DNA from 2 places in the Pantoea sp. LS15 genome. Region 1 is predicted to be linked to the other one. Evidence: predicted binding sites of a transcription regulator. Region 1 holds the regulator's gene; the other holds the start of a gene.
The links. Region 1 encodes PhoB, which activates phosphate uptake and scavenging genes when phosphate is short. Its sites were predicted from a motif close to CTGTCATAAAACTGNCNNAT; they were not measured.

Region 1 (7,746 bases):
TCGGGCGGCTTTGTGTTTCTCAAATATCCTGGCGGAAATCTGGCCATAGATCTCGGTTCCGGTCAGTTCTTCCAGCAGCTCTGCGCGATCGCTCGGTTTGGCATTGAGGAAAGCGGCAAACTGCCCCTGAGAGAGGAGCATTGAACGGGTAAAGCGGCCATAGTCCAGCCCGGTGAGCGCGGCGGTTTGCTCCAGTTTATCTGTCACTTTGTCGGCGAGAATCTTGCCATCTTCACAGCGAGCCAGTTCCACACGCGGTGCCTGCAGGTTCCCGTCCGGCTGATTACGCGCCCGGTTCTGGCTCCAGAAGGCGCGGTAGGCGGTACCTTTTACTTCAAACTCAACCTCGGCCAGACACTCGGCGGTATCACGCGTCATCAGGTCGTTTTGCGCCTGAGACACTTTTTGCAGACGCGGCGTTTCGTGATAGAGCGCCAGACAAATGGCGTCGAGCAGGGTGGTCTTGCCTGCACCGGTCGCACCGGTAATGGCAAACAGCCCGTTGCTGGCAAAGGGCTCAGCGGTAAAGTCAATTTTCCACTCGCCCTTGAGTGAGTTGAGGTTTTTCAGACGCAGGCTCAGGATTTTCATGCGTTTTCTTCCTCGTTATTCAGTGCGTGCAGCGTATCGGCGAACAGCTCGTTCAGCCGGGCGCGTTTTGCATCATCCATCTCTTCCTGGGCCAGTCGGCGTTCAAAAACCTCTTCGACCTTAAGTTCGCTCAGCGTTTCGCGCTGAGCACTCAGCAGGATTTTTTCGCGCTGCTCGCGACTACGGCGTACCAGTAAAACCTCGACAGGAAGATCTTCCGTCAGCGCCTGAATTTTTCGCTGCATATCATGCAGATAGTCGTCTGTCGTGATTTCGATATCCAGCCAGACGGGGGGATTAAGCGCAGTGCCACGCCACTGTTCAAGCTGGGTGGTGATGGCATCAAGGTCACCCTTCAGCACCGCCAGCGGCTGGGTGACAGGGACCTCCAGCGTTTCGACGGCGCTGAGTTTACCTTCGTTAAAACTCACCAGATGCACAGATTTGGCTTTACCTGTCTCATCAAAACTTAGCGAAATGGGCGAGCCGCAATAGCGAATGTGTTCGCAGCCACCGATGATCTGCGCGCGGTGAATATGCCCAAGCGCAATGTAGTCGGCAGGCGGGAAATTTTGCGCCGGGAACGCATCCAGCGTGCCAATATAGATGTCACGTACGGCGTCACTTTTACTGGCCCCGACGGTGGTGAGATGTCCGGTCGCAATCACCGGAATGAGCTGTTCGCCGCGCAAGGTACAGGCATCGGTATATTGTTGGTGATAATAATCAGTGATGCTCTGCAACAGATGCTGCTGTTTTTCCCCGCCGGACATCCCCGCCTGGCTCTGCACGATATCGCGTGGGCGCAGGAAGGGAACCGGGCACAGCACCGCCCCCGGTGTACCATCGCGTTTTTTCAGGATCTGCGGAGCATGCCCGGCACTGGCCACCACGGTAGTGTTCAGGAAGGCCAGGATGTCGCGGGACTCATTCAGCGTGGCGACGGAGTCGTGATTACCGGCGACAATAACCAGATGACAGCCGGTTTGCTGCAGATTTACCACGAAGCGGTTGTACAGCTCACGCGCATAGCTTGGCGGCGAACCGGTATCGAAAATGTCACCCGCAACAATAATCGCATCCACTTCGTGCGATCGGGCCGTATCCAGCAGCCAGTTCAGGAACGCTTCATGCTCCGCTGCCCTGCTTTTGCTGTAAAAGTTTTGACCCAGATGCCAGTCCGAAGTGTGAAGTATGCGCATAGGAGATCCGTGGCGAAAAAAGATGTTGGCGATTATAAACATTCAGGGGGCGGAAAATAACCGCTGTAATAAAACAACAGTTTGCCATTTATGGTGGTAAGGTTTTTCATAAATCTGTCATAAATCTGACGCATAATGACGCCGCATTACAAACTTGTAACTTAAATAAGATAAGACAGGGCAAAGTATGGCGAGACGTATTCTGGTCGTAGAAGATGAAGCTCCAATTCGTGAAATGGTGTGCTTCGTGCTCGAACAAAATGGCTTCCAGCCGGTTGAAGCGGAAGATTATGACAGCGCGGTGAACCAGTTGAATGAGCCCTGGCCCGATCTGATTCTGCTCGACTGGATGTTGCCTGGCGGCTCTGGACTGCAGTTTATCAAACACATTAAACGTGAAGCGATGACCCGCGATATCCCTGTTGTCATGCTGACGGCGCGTGGCGAAGAAGAAGATCGCGTACGTGGGCTTGAAACGGGTGCCGATGATTACATTACTAAGCCGTTCTCCCCGAAAGAGCTGGTTGCTCGTATCAAAGCCGTAATGCGCCGCATTTCACCGATGGCAGTGGAAGAGGTGATTGAGATGCAAGGTCTGAGCCTTGACCCGACCTCACACCGTGTCATGACGGGCGAAAATCCGCTCGACATGGGACCTACCGAATTTAAACTCCTGCACTTCTTTATGACTCACCCGGAACGCGTTTACAGCCGCGAACAGTTGCTGAATAACGTCTGGGGAACTAACGTATATGTCGAAGACCGGACGGTTGACGTCCATATCCGCCGCCTGCGAAAAGCGCTGGAACTGAGCGGCCACGATCGCATGGTGCAGACGGTCCGCGGCACGGGTTATCGTTTTTCTACCCGTTTCTGAACAATGACAGGAGTGTGACGCGTGCTGGAACGTCTGTCATGGAAAAGGCTCGTCTTTGAACTGATCTTATGTTGTATTCCGGCCTTCATTCTGGGGGCCTTTCTTGGATACCTGCCGTGGTTTCTGCTGGCTTCGGTCACCGGGCTGCTGATCTGGCATTTCTGGAACCTGTTACGCCTCTCCTGGTGGCTATGGGTTGACCGAAGTATGACACCGCCGCCGGGAAGCGGCAGTTGGGAACCGCTGCTTTACGGTCTGCACCAGATGCAGATGCGCAATAAAAAGCGCCGCCGCGAACTGGGAAGCCTGATCAAGCGTTTTCGCAGCGGGGCGGAGTCGCTCCCGGATGCGGTCATTCTGACGACCGAAGAAGGGACTATCTTCTGGTGTAATGGTCTTGCGCAACAGTTGCTGGGGTTGCGCTGGCCGGATGATAATGGCCAGAATATCCTCAACCTTCTGCGTTATCCTGAGTTTGCTCAGTATCTGAAAAAGCGTGATTTTACTGGTCCGCATAATCTGAAACTCAATAATGGTCGTCATCTGGAAATCCGCGTGATGCCCTACAGCGATCAGCAGTGGCTGATGGTGGCGCGCGATGTCACCCAGATGCACCAGCTGGAAGGCGCGCGACGCAACTTCTTCGCGAACGTGAGCCACGAATTACGTACCCCGTTGACCGTACTTCAGGGTTACCTGGAGATGATGCAGGAGCAAACGCTTGAAGGTGCGCCACGTGAAAAAGCGCTGCACACCATGCGCGAGCAAACGCACCGTATGGAAGGTCTGGTAAAACAGCTGTTGACGCTATCGAAGATTGAAGCGGCGCCAACGCTTGCGCTGAATGACACCATTGATGTCCCCATGATGCTGCGGGTGGTGGAGCGTGAAGCACAAACGTTAAGCCATAAGAAGCACCACCTAAGCTTTGAGGTCGACAATACGCTGAAGGTACTGGGCAGTGAAGATGAACTGCGTAGCGCCATTTCCAATCTGGTGTATAACGCGGTGAATCATACGCCGGAAGGGACGGAGATCGTGGTGCGCTGGCAGCATACCCCAACGGGCGCTGAATTTAGCGTCGAGGATAATGGTCCGGGGATTGCACCGGAGCACCTCCCGCGTCTGACCGAACGCTTCTATCGCGTGGATAAAGCGCGATCGCGGCAGACAGGGGGAAGTGGCCTGGGGCTGGCAATTGTAAAACATGCCGTCAATCACCATGAAAGCCGTCTCGATATTCAGAGTACACTGGGTAAGGGAACCCGCTTTAGTTTCGTGATCCCGGAACGATTAATTGCCAAAAAGATCGCCTGATAACGGGTGTGTCATTTTACCTTTCCACGGGTCAGCGTTTGCTGGCCCGTTTGCTTTGCAGTCAAACGAAACGCGAATGAATTTTATACGGCTGACTGTTTTTTGTTCGCATGATTAGCCATGGGTTTTTCTGATAATTAGCGTATTGTGCTGGTGTGTATTTTCATGCTGGCATATTGTTCTGGTTTTACGATCCCACCTTGCCTTTAAACGTTATAAGCGTTTAAATTGCGCCCCAGATACTGTCAGACCGACTGTATTTGCGTGGTAAATCGAAAAACTATTCTTCTCCACGCCAGGACGGGAGCATTTCCCGCTGAAATTGAGCAATTTTTCGGCTGTATCTTCCCACCAGGGAAATCGAAAAGCTCAATGTTTTCAACACCACATCCACAGGCAGTAAGGTTTTATGACCCATCACTTAAAATCGCGTGACATCATCGCGCTGGGCTTTATGACATTTGCGCTGTTCGTTGGCGCAGGCAACATCATTTTCCCTCCAATGGTTGGCTTACAGGCGGGTGAACACGTCTGGACTGCTGCATTTGGTTTCCTGATTACTGCTGTGGGTTTGCCGGTACTGACCGTTATCGCCCTGGCGAAAGTGGGTGGCGGTGTTGATAGCCTCAGCACCCCGATCGGCAAAGTGGCGGGTGTCCTGCTGGCAACCGTCTGCTATCTGGCTGTTGGCCCACTGTTTGCGACCCCCCGCACGGCAACCGTTTCCTTCGAAGTAGGTATTGCTCCTCTGACGGGTGACGGCGCGATGCCGCTGTTTATCTACAGCCTGATCTACTTCGCGATTGTGATTCTGGTTTCCCTCTATCCGGGCAAGTTGCTGGATACCGTCGGTAACTTCCTGGCTCCGCTGAAAATTGTGGCACTGATTGTGCTGGCGGTTGCGGCGATTGTCTGGCCGGCAGGCCCGATTAGCGACGCCATGGATGCCTACAAAAACGCCGCGTTCTCTAACGGTTTTGTGAACGGCTACCTGACGATGGACACGCTGGGTGCAATGGTGTTTGGTATCGTAATCGTTAACGCTGCGCGTTCCCGTGGTGTGACCGAAGCACGTCTGCTGACCCGTTACACCATCTGGGCTGGTCTGATGGCCGGTGTGGGTCTGACGCTGCTCTATCTGGCGTTGTTCCGTCTGGGTTCCGATAGCGCCATGCTGGTTGATCAAAACGCGAATGGTGCGGCTATTCTGCATGCTTATGTTCAGCACACCTTCGGTGGTGCGGGCAGTATGCTGCTGGCGGCGCTCATCTTCCTGGCATGTCTGGTGACGGCCGTTGGCCTGACCTGCGCCTGTGCGGAGTTCTTTGCGCAGTATCTGCCGCTCTCTTACCGCGCACTGGTGTTTATTCTCGGCATCTTCTCCATGGCGGTGTCAAACCTCGGTCTGAGCCACCTGATTCAGGTCTCTATTCCGGTGCTGACGGCTATCTACCCGCCATGTATCGTGCTGGTGGTACTGAGCTTTACTCGTCCGTGGTGGAACAACTCCTCACGAATTATTGCGCCAGCCATGTTTATCAGCCTGATTTTTGGTATCCTTGACGGGATTAAAGCATCAGCTTTCGCAGAAATTTTGCCAGCCTGGACACAGCGTCTGCCACTGTCCGAACAAGGCCTGGCCTGGCTGATGCCTACCGTTGTTGCACTGGTTCTGGCGGTTATCTGGGATCGTGCTGCAGGGCGTCAGGTCGCATCGAACGCCCATTAATCAACGGCAACAAACTGTTTAACCACGGGGCTTAAGGCCCCGTGGTTTTTTGTTTTTTTCGTGTTGAATGGCAAGATTTAAATGGAAAGCACTAACAAACTTAAACGTGGGCTGAGCACGCGCCACATCCGCTTTATGGCGCTGGGCTCCGCTATCGGTACCGGTCTTTTTTATGGCTCGGCAGATGCCATTAAAATGGCCGGTCCAAGCGTTCTGCTGGCGTACATCATCGGCGGCGTGGCGGCATATATCATCATGCGCGCCCTCGGCGAAATGTCGGTTCACAATCCTTCAGCCAGTTCGTTCTCCCGTTACGCGCAGGAAAACTTAGGTCCGCTGGCCGGGTTTATTACCGGCTGGACCTATTGCTTTGAAATCCTGATTGTGGCGATTGCCGATGTGACCGCGTTTGGTATCTATATGGGGGTCTGGTTCCCGGCGGTACCGCACTGGATTTGGGTGCTGAGCGTGGTGCTGATCATCTGCGCGGTTAACCTGATGAGCGTGAAAGTCTTTGGTGAACTGGAGTTCTGGTTCTCTTTCTTTAAGGTCGCCACCATTATCATCATGATTGTCGCCGGTTTCGGGATCATCATCTGGGGGATTGGTAACGGCGGTCAGCCGACGGGTATCCATAACCTCTGGAGCAACGGCGGTTTCTTCAGTAACGGCTGGCTCGGCATGGTGATGTCGCTACAGATGGTGATGTTTGCCTACGGCGGTATTGAGATTATCGGTATCACCGCCGGGGAAGCGAAAGATCCTGAGAAGTCGATTCCGCGCGCCATCAACTCGGTGCCGATGCGCATTCTGGTGTTCTATGTGGGTACGCTGTTCGTAATCATGTCTATCTACCCGTGGAACCTGGTGGGCACGAACGGTAGCCCGTTTGTACTGACCTTCCAGCATATGGGCATTGCGTTTGCTGCCAGCATTCTGAACTTTGTGGTGCTGACTGCGTCGCTTTCCGCGATCAACAGTGACGTCTTTGGCGTAGGGCGTATGCTGCACGGCATGGCGGAGCAGGGCAGTGCGCCAAAGGTATTTGCCAAAACATCACGTCGCGGTACGCCGTGGGTCACCGTGGTGGTGATGACCGTCGCACTGCTGTTCTCGGTTTACCTGAACTACATCATGCCGGAAAACGTCTTCCTGGTGATTGCGTCGCTGGCAACCTTCGCGACGGTGTGGGTGTGGATTATGATCCTGCTGTCACAGGTTGCATTCCGCCGTCGTCTGTCACCGGATGAGGTGAAAGCGCTGAAGTTCAAAGTGCCGGGCGGTGTGGCAACGACCGTGGTCGGCCTGCTCTTCCTGGTCTTTATCATCGCCCTGATTGGCTACCATCCGGATACCCGTATTTCCTTATACGTGGGCTTCGCGTGGATCGTCCTGCTACTGGTGGGCTGGATGTTTAAATGCCGCCGTGACCGTCAACTGGCGGAAGCACAGTAATGTTAATGCCCGACGATGTCGGGCATTTTTTCTCCTCCCCCATCCTCCTCCCCCAATAAACCGCATCATGATGAGCTAACCTTAATCACCCTGTGGCAAGGTGACGTCAATTTCATCAAAGGGGATTCGTGATGTTAAACGCCTGGCACCTTCCGGTTGCCCCATTTGTTAAGCAAAACAAAGACAACCTTGTGATTACGCTCTGGCTGACGGGGGAGAATCAGCCTGAACGCGTGACGCTACGCGCCGAAATTGATAACGAAGAGACCGCGCTGAAAATGCACAAACAGCGCAGCCAGCCGCAGCCGGGGATCACGGCCTGGCGGGCAAATATCGACTTGCGCAGCGGGCAGCCCCGTCGCCGTTACAGTTTCAAACTGCTGTGGAACAACCGTCAGCTGTGGTTTTCCCCGCAGGGGTTGAGCCGTTTTCCTCCGGCCCGTCTTGAGCAGTTTGCGGTGGATTACCCGGATAACGGGCCGCAATGGGTTAACGATCAGGTCTTTTACCAGATCTTCCCGGACCGCTTTGCCCGCTGTGAAAAACGCACCGCCGACCAGGATAAGATCTATCAC
Region 2 (7,746 bases), on a different contig from region 1:
GTTCCATGCGGCAAACGCAATGAACGTTAATGTAGAAAATTGCATTCTGGTGGATGACTCGTCGGCGGGCGCGCAGTCAGGGATTGATGCGGGAATGGAGGTATTTTATTACTGTGCCGATCCGCACAACAAACCGATCGATCATCCAAAAGTGACGACCTTTACCGATCTGGCGCAGTTGCCAGCATTGTGGAAGGCGCGCGGGTGGGATATTACGCGTTAAGTTAACGTAGGGCGGGTAAAGCGCTAGCGCCACCCGCCACAAACATCACTCTTTCGGATCTTTACCCGCCAGCAGCTTGTCCAGCTCGTCGCCGCCCACGTGACGGAAGTCCTGACCTTTCACGAAGTAGAAAATGTATTCGCAAATGTTCTGGCAGCGGTCACCGATACGCTCAATGGAGCGCGCGCAGAACAGGGCAGTCAGTACGCTTGGGATCGTACGTGAATCTTCCATCATGTAGGTCATCAGCTGACGCACGATGCCTTCGTATTCCTGGTCGACTTTCTTGTCTTCACGGTAAATACGTACCGCTTCGTCCAGATCCATACGCGCAAAGGCATCCAGCACGTCATGCAGCATCTGCACGGTGTGGCGACCCAGCGACTCCAGGCTCACCAGCAGTGGCTGGTGCTGCTGAGAGAACTTCTCCAGCGCGGTGCGGCAGATTTTATCCGCAACGTCACCAATACGTTCCAGCTCGGCGATGGTTTTGATAATCGCCATCACCAGGCGCAGATCGCTCGCTGTTGGCTGACGCTTGGCGATAATACGAACGCAGGCCTCGTCGATAGCGACTTCCATCATGTTGACGTTTTTGTCACCTTCAATGACGCGCTTCGCCAGCTCGCTGTCCTGGTTGTGCATTGCCGTGATCGCATCGGAAAGCTGCTGCTCAACCATGCCACCCATGGTCATGACCTGCGTGCGAATGCTTTCCAGCTCTGCGTTGAACTGGCCTGAAATGTGTTTATTAAGATTAAGGTTGTCCATGGTTCACTCCAAATCAACCGTAGCGGCCAGTAATATAATCTTCAGTTTGCTTTTTAGCGGGTCTGGTGAACAGCGCATCCGTATCGCTGAACTCAATCAACTCGCCCAGGTACATAAACGCCGTGTAATCGGAACAACGCGCAGCCTGCTGCATGTTGTGGGTCACGATAACCACGGTGTAATCCTGCTTCAGCTCGGTGATCAACTCTTCAATACGACCCGTTGAGATCGGGTCCAGCGCTGAACACGGCTCATCCAACAGCAACACTTCCGGGCGAATGGCGATACCACGCGCAATGCACAGACGCTGCTGCTGACCACCGGAAAGAGAGTACCCGCTCTGGTGCAACTTATCTTTGGTTTCGTTCCATAATGCGGCCTTGGTCAAAGCCCATTGCACGCGCTCGTCCATATCGGCACGTGAGAGCTTTTCAAACAGGCGGACACCAAACGCAATGTTGTCATAAATGGACATCGGGAACGGCGTGGGTTTCTGGAACACCATCCCCACTTTTGCGCGCAGCAGGGCAATATCCTGAGCCTGGGTCAGAATGTTTTCGCCGTCCAGGATAATTTCACCTTCAGCGCGCTGCTCCGGATAGAGCGAATACATTTTATTAAAGGTACGCAGCAGCGTGGATTTACCGCAGCCAGACGGACCGATGAATGCCGTAACCTGGTTCTTCGCGATATCCAGGTTGATATTCTTCAGGGCATGGAATTTGCCGTAGTAGAAGTTCAAATCACGAACCTGAATCTTACCCGGGGCAGTATCAACCATACTCATTGACTCATTTCCTCATTCGGCGCCGCGAGCTGCCGCGCCGTAAAAAATTAACCGTGTTTCTTCTTCGCGAAAATGACGCGCGCCAGAATGTTCAGCAACAGTACGCAAAGGGTAATGATCAGCACCCCGGCCCAGGCCAGTTGCTGCCATTCCGCGAATGGGCTCATCGCAAATTTAAAGATCGTCACCGGCAGGTTAGCGATCGGCTGCATCATGTCCGTGCTCCAGAACTGGTTGGAGAGGGAGGTAAACAGCAGCGGAGCCGTTTCACCCGCGATACGCGCAACCGCCAGCAAAATACCGGTCATGATCCCGGAGACTGACGCTTTCAGCGTAATCGCAGAGATCATTTTCCATTTCGGCGTTCCCAGTGCATAAGCCGCTTCACGCAGGCTGTCCGGCACCAGTTTCAGCATGTTCTCGGTAGTACGAATGACAATAGGCACCTGCAACAGCGCCAGCGCAATCACACCCGCCCAGCCGGAGAAGTGTTCCATCTGCGCCACCACGACGGTGTAAACAAACAGACCCACCACGATAGACGGGGCTGAAAGCAGGATGTCATTGATGAAACGAATGACTTCTGCCAGCCAGGATTTACGTCCGTACTCCGCAAGATAGATGCCTGCCATGATACCCAGCGGCGTACCAAATACTGTTGCCCACAGGATCAGCAATCCGCTACCTGCCAGGGCATTCGCCAGACCACCACCCGCCGTATTTGGCGGTGGCGTCATTTCGGTAAACAGCGCCAGCGACATCCCGTCAATCCCGCGCACGACCGTCGAGAAGAGGATCCAGACCAGCCAGAACAGGCCAAATGCCATGGTTCCCATTGAGAGTGTCAGCGCGATACGGTTTTTAAAACGGCGTCGGGCCTGCATTTTGCGGCGGGATTCCGCCAGTTCAGCGGTAGCTTGCATTTCGAGAGTTGCCATTAGCGTGCCCCCTCATTTTTAGCGAGGCGCATAATCATCAGCTTGGAGATCGCCAGAACAATAAAGGTGATCACGAACAGAATCAGACCCAACTCCATCAACGCCGCGACGTGCAGACCGGATTCCGCCTCAGCAAATTCATTCGCCAGTGCAGAGGTAATACTGTTACCCGGCATGAAGAGTGATGCGCTGTCGAGCTGGTAGGTGTTACCGATGATAAAGGTCACCGCCATGGTTTCACCCAGCGCACGTCCCAGACCCAGCATCACGCCACCAATCACCCCATTTTTGGTGAACGGAAGGACAATGCGCCAGATAACTTCCCAGGTGGTACAGCCAATACCGTAGGCCGACTCTTTCATCATCACCGGCGTTTGTTCGAAGACATCGCGCATGACCGCCGCAATGTACGGAATAATCATAATGGCGAGGATCACACCTGCAGCCAGAATACCGATACCGAAAGCCGGGCCAGAGAACAAGGCACCCACAAACGGGATGGCAGAAAGTACATTACCCACGGGTTCCTGGAAGTACGTTGCGAACAGCGGCGCAAAGATAAACAGGCCCCACATGCCGTAAACGATACTCGGAATGGCCGCCAACAGTTCGATGGCAATACCCAGTGGGCGACGCAGCCAGCCCGGTGCCAGTTCCGTCAGAAACAGGGCAATACCAAAACTGACGGGAACCGCGATCAGCAGGGCGATGAACGAGGTCACCAGCGTGCCGTAAATCGGCACCAGCGCACCGTATATATCGTTCGGCGCGTCCCACTCTTTGGTCCACAGGAAGGAGAAACCGAATTTCTGGATGCTCGGCCAGGAGGAGAAAATCAGAGACACGATAATGCCGCCCAGCAGCAATAGCACAATCAGCGCAGCCAGTTTTACCAGCGCGCTGAAAATCATGTCACCTTTTTTACCCGGAGGGTTAAATGCAGGCTTGGTTGCAGCCATAAATCACTCTTCTGTTAAACGCGTTTACGAAATCGGCGGGTAAGCGCAAGCGCCACCCGCCATTTTCGTCAGAATGCTAAATTAATACAATGCTTTACCGCTGCTGTCTTTTACGTTGGTTTTCCATGCAGCACGAATCTGCTCAACCACGTTTTCTGGCAGGGTAGCGTAATCCAGGGCATTAGCCTGTTTGCCGCCGTTTTTGTACGCCCAGTCGAAGAACTTCAGCACTTCGGCGCCCTGCTCAGGTTTCTTCTGCTCTTTGTGAACCAGGATGAAGGTGGTAGAGGTGATTGGCCATGCACCTTCGCCTTTCTGGTTAGTCAGGTCCTGAGCGAAAGATTTGCTCCAGTCAGCGCCTTTTGCAGCGTTGGCAAAGTTCTCTTCGGTCGGGCTGACAGGTTTGCCATCAGCAGAAACCAGTTTGGTGTAGGACAGGTTGTTCTGTTTAGCGTAGGCGTATTCTACGTAACCGATAGAGCCTGGCAGACGCTGTACGAACGCGGCGATGCCATCGTTGCCTTTACCACCCAGACCGGTTGGCCAGTTAACGGTAGAGCCAGAACCGACTTTAGATTTCCACTCTTCGTTCACTTTCGCCAGATAGCTGGTGAACACGAAAGAGGTACCAGAACCATCAGCGCGGCGAACCACAGCGATGTTCTGAGAAGGCAGTTTCAGGCCTGGGTTGAGTTTGGCAATCGCCTCGTCATCCCATTTTTTGATTTTCCCCAGGTAGATGTCACCCAGGGTTTTGCCGTCCAGCACCAGTTCACCAGACTTCACGCCCGGCAAGTTGATGGCCAGAACCACACCGCCGATCACGGTCGGGAACTGGAACAGACCTTCCTGTGCCAGTTTGTCATCAGACAGCGGAGCGTCTGATGCACCGAAATCAACGGTATTAGCGGTAATTTGTTTAACGCCACCGGAGGAGCCGATACCCTGATAGTTAACCTTGTTACCGGTTTCTTTCTGGTAGGTATCCGCCCATTTGGCATACACCGGCGCAGGGAAGGTTGCACCAGCGCCAGTCAGGCTTGCTTCTGCAAATACAGAGAACGCGCTCAGAGATAAGGTCGCGGCGACAACAGTTGCGACAGTGGTACGCATAACTTTCATAATGTCTCCTGCAAGATTTTCGTAAATCGTTGTTTAGTGGCTACGATGAGCAAAATAGGACAAACAGGTGACAGATAAATGTACGAATTATGACAGTTTTATGACAATGAAAATTTCACTTAAAAACCAGCAAAAGAAAGCTTAATTTTCATCGTGTTAGCCACTTTTATGACAAGGCGTTTTCAGAAATATTTTCTTTATGTGACACTGAAAAAAGTAGCTGAAGATGACAGATTGTCATAAATAAAAACGCAAAAGAGTTGATTAAAAACAAACCAGGCGGGATAGAAAAGCTCCACCCGAAGGTGGAGCCTGAAGGGATTATTCTACGGTGACAGACTTCGCCAGGTTACGTGGCTGGTCAACGTCGGTGCCTTTGATCAGCGCAACGTGATAAGCCAGCAACTGCAACGGAACGGTGTAGAAGATCGGTGCAATCACCTCTTCCACATGCGGCATCTCGATGATGTGCATGTTGTCATTGCTGACAAAACCGGCATCTTTGTCGGCGAAGACGTACAGAACACCACCGCGGGCGCGCACTTCTTCGATGTTGGATTTCAGTTTTTCCAGCAGTTCGTTGTTAGGTGCCACAACGATGACCGGCATATCGGCGTCAATCAGCGCCAGTGGGCCGTGTTTCAGCTCGCCTGCCGCATAGGCTTCCGCGTGAATGTAGGAGATCTCTTTCAGCTTCAGCGCGCCTTCCAGCGCAATCGGATACTGATCACCACGACCCAGGAACAGCGCGTGGTGTTTGTCAGAGAAATCTTCTGCCAGTGCTTCAATGCGTTTGTCCTGGGACAGCATCTGCTCAATGCGGCTCGGCAGTGCCTGCAGGCCATGAACGATGTCATGCTCAACAGACGCATCTTCACCTTTCAGACGTGCCAGTTTCGCCACCAGCATTAACAGAACGGTCAGCTGAGTGGTAAACGCTTTAGTGGAAGCCACGCCAATTTCGGTACCCGCTTTGGTCATCAGCGCCAGATCGGATTCACGCACCAGCGATGAGCCAGGGACGTTACAGATGGCCAGAGAGCCAAGGTAGCCCAGCTCTTTAGACAGACGCAGCGCCGCCAGCGTATCCGCCGTTTCACCAGACTGGGAAAGGGTGATCATCAGGCTGTTACGACGTACAGCGGATTTGCGGTAGCGGAATTCAGACGCGATTTCCACATCACACGGCACGCCCGCCAGGGATTCAAACCAGTAACGAGAAACCATACCGGAGTTGTAGGAGGTACCGCAGGCCACGATCTGAATGTGCTCAACCTTGCTGAGCAGTTCGTTCGCGTTTGCACCCAACTCGCTCAGATCCACCTCACCGTGGCTGATGCGCCCGGTAAGAGTGTTTTTGATGGCGTTTGGCTGCTCGTAAATCTCTTTCTGCATGTAGTGACGGTAAGCGCCTTTGTCGCCCGCGTCGTACTGCAGGTTAGATTCGATCTCCTGGCGTTTCACCTGCTCGCCTTTGGTATCGAATACGGTCACGCTGCGGCGAGTCACTTCCGCAATATCACCCTCTTCCAGGAAGATAAAGCGACGGGTAACTGGCAGGAGCGCAAGCTGGTCAGAGGCGATAAAGTTTTCACCCATGCCCAGACCGATAACCATCGGGCTACCGGAACGTGCGGCCAGCAGCGTGGATGGATCGCGTGAGTCCATGATCACCGTGCCGTACGCACCGCGCAGCTGAGGGATAGCACGCAGTACTGCGTCACGCAGTGTACCGCCCTGCTCCAGCTCCCAGTGCACCAGGTGAGCAATCACTTCGGTGTCGGTTTCAGAGACGAAGGCATAGCCGCGCGCTTTCAGTTCTTCGCGCAGCGGTTCGTGGTTTTCGATAATGCCGTTGTGCACGACCACGATGTGTTCAGACACATGCGGGTGAGCGTTGCCTTCAGACGGTTCGCCGTGTGTCGCCCAGCGGGTGTGAGCAATACCGGTACCACCATGCAGCGGGTGTTCTTCCGCGGCCTGGGCCAGCATCTGCACTTTACCGAGACGACGCAGACGGGTCATATGACCTTCTGCATCGACCACGGCCAGACCAGCAGAGTCATAGCCACGGTATTCCAGACGACGTAAACCTTCGAGAAGGATTTCAGCAATATCACGCTGCGCAACTGCGCCAACAATTCCACACATAGTTTTAGATTCCGAATTTAGGCATAACGCCTGCGTTGTCGCTGACCTGTATTTGCCCTTTCCGGGCGCCCCGAGCCTTGTAGAGAGTGGGGTTCTTTTTATGGGTACTGCTTGTGGGGGGAGGATTATGTTATCCCCTCACCCCGGCCCTCTCCCCAAAGGGGCGAGGGTAAATCCGTTACTTTTTCTTCACCGGGCGTTTCCAGCCCTGCTTGTGCACCTGTGGCACACGGCTTAATACCAGCTCGTTATCGGCGATATCGCGCGTAACGGTTGTCCCGGCGGCAATCGTTACCCCGTTACCCACGGTAACCGGTGCCACCAGCTGTGTATCGGAACCGACAAACACATCATCACCGATAATGGTTTTAAACTTGTTGGCACCGTCATAGTTGCAGGTGATTGTGCCTGCACCAATATTGACGTTATCGCCAATTTCCGCATCGCCAAGATAGGTCAAATGACCGGCTTTAGAGCCTTTACCCAGACGCGCTTTTTTCATCTCAACGAAGTTGCCCACGTGAGCCCCTTCCATCAGCTCAGCGCCCGGGCGCAGACGCGCAAACGGCCCAATGGTGCATGCCGCTTCCAGATGCGCATCTTCCACCACGCTGTAAGGGCTGATTTCGCAATCGTCACCGATGACGCTGTTTTTGATCACGCAGCCAGCGCCAATTTTGACGCGATTGCCCAGAGTGACTTTGCCTTCAAAGATAACGTTAGTATCAATTTCAACGTCACGACCGTGAGATAGAGTGCCACGTAGATCGAAACGCGCCGGGTCACGCAGCATCA

Region 2: the regulator PhoB is predicted to act here: its motif matches at 4,888-4,907, upstream of pstS (phosphate ABC transporter substrate-binding protein PstS).

The regions. Positions count from the first base shown of each region.
Region 1 covers NZ_JAAVXA010000003.1:114,326-122,071, forward strand. The annotation lists gene sbcC (exonuclease subunit SbcC) at 1-591, opposite strand, end outside; gene sbcD (exonuclease subunit SbcD) at 588-1,793, opposite strand; gene phoB (phosphate response regulator transcription factor PhoB) at 1,981-2,670, shown strand; gene phoR (phosphate regulon sensor histidine kinase PhoR) at 2,692-3,987, shown strand; gene brnQ (branched-chain amino acid transporter carrier protein BrnQ) at 4,397-5,716, shown strand; gene proY (proline-specific permease ProY) at 5,798-7,171, shown strand; gene malZ (maltodextrin glucosidase) at 7,303-7,746, shown strand, end outside.
Region 2 covers NZ_JAAVXA010000008.1:195,176-202,921, forward strand. The annotation lists gene yieH (6-phosphogluconate phosphatase) at 1-223, shown strand, start outside; gene phoU (phosphate signaling complex protein PhoU) at 269-994, opposite strand; gene pstB (phosphate ABC transporter ATP-binding protein PstB) at 1,008-1,781, opposite strand; gene pstA (phosphate ABC transporter permease PstA) at 1,829-2,719, opposite strand; gene pstC (phosphate ABC transporter permease PstC) at 2,719-3,678, opposite strand; gene pstS (phosphate ABC transporter substrate-binding protein PstS) at 3,760-4,800, opposite strand; gene glmS (glutamine--fructose-6-phosphate transaminase (isomerizing)) at 5,122-6,951, opposite strand; gene glmU (bifunctional UDP-N-acetylglucosamine diphosphorylase/glucosamine-1-phosphate N-acetyltransferase GlmU) at 7,130-7,746, opposite strand, start outside.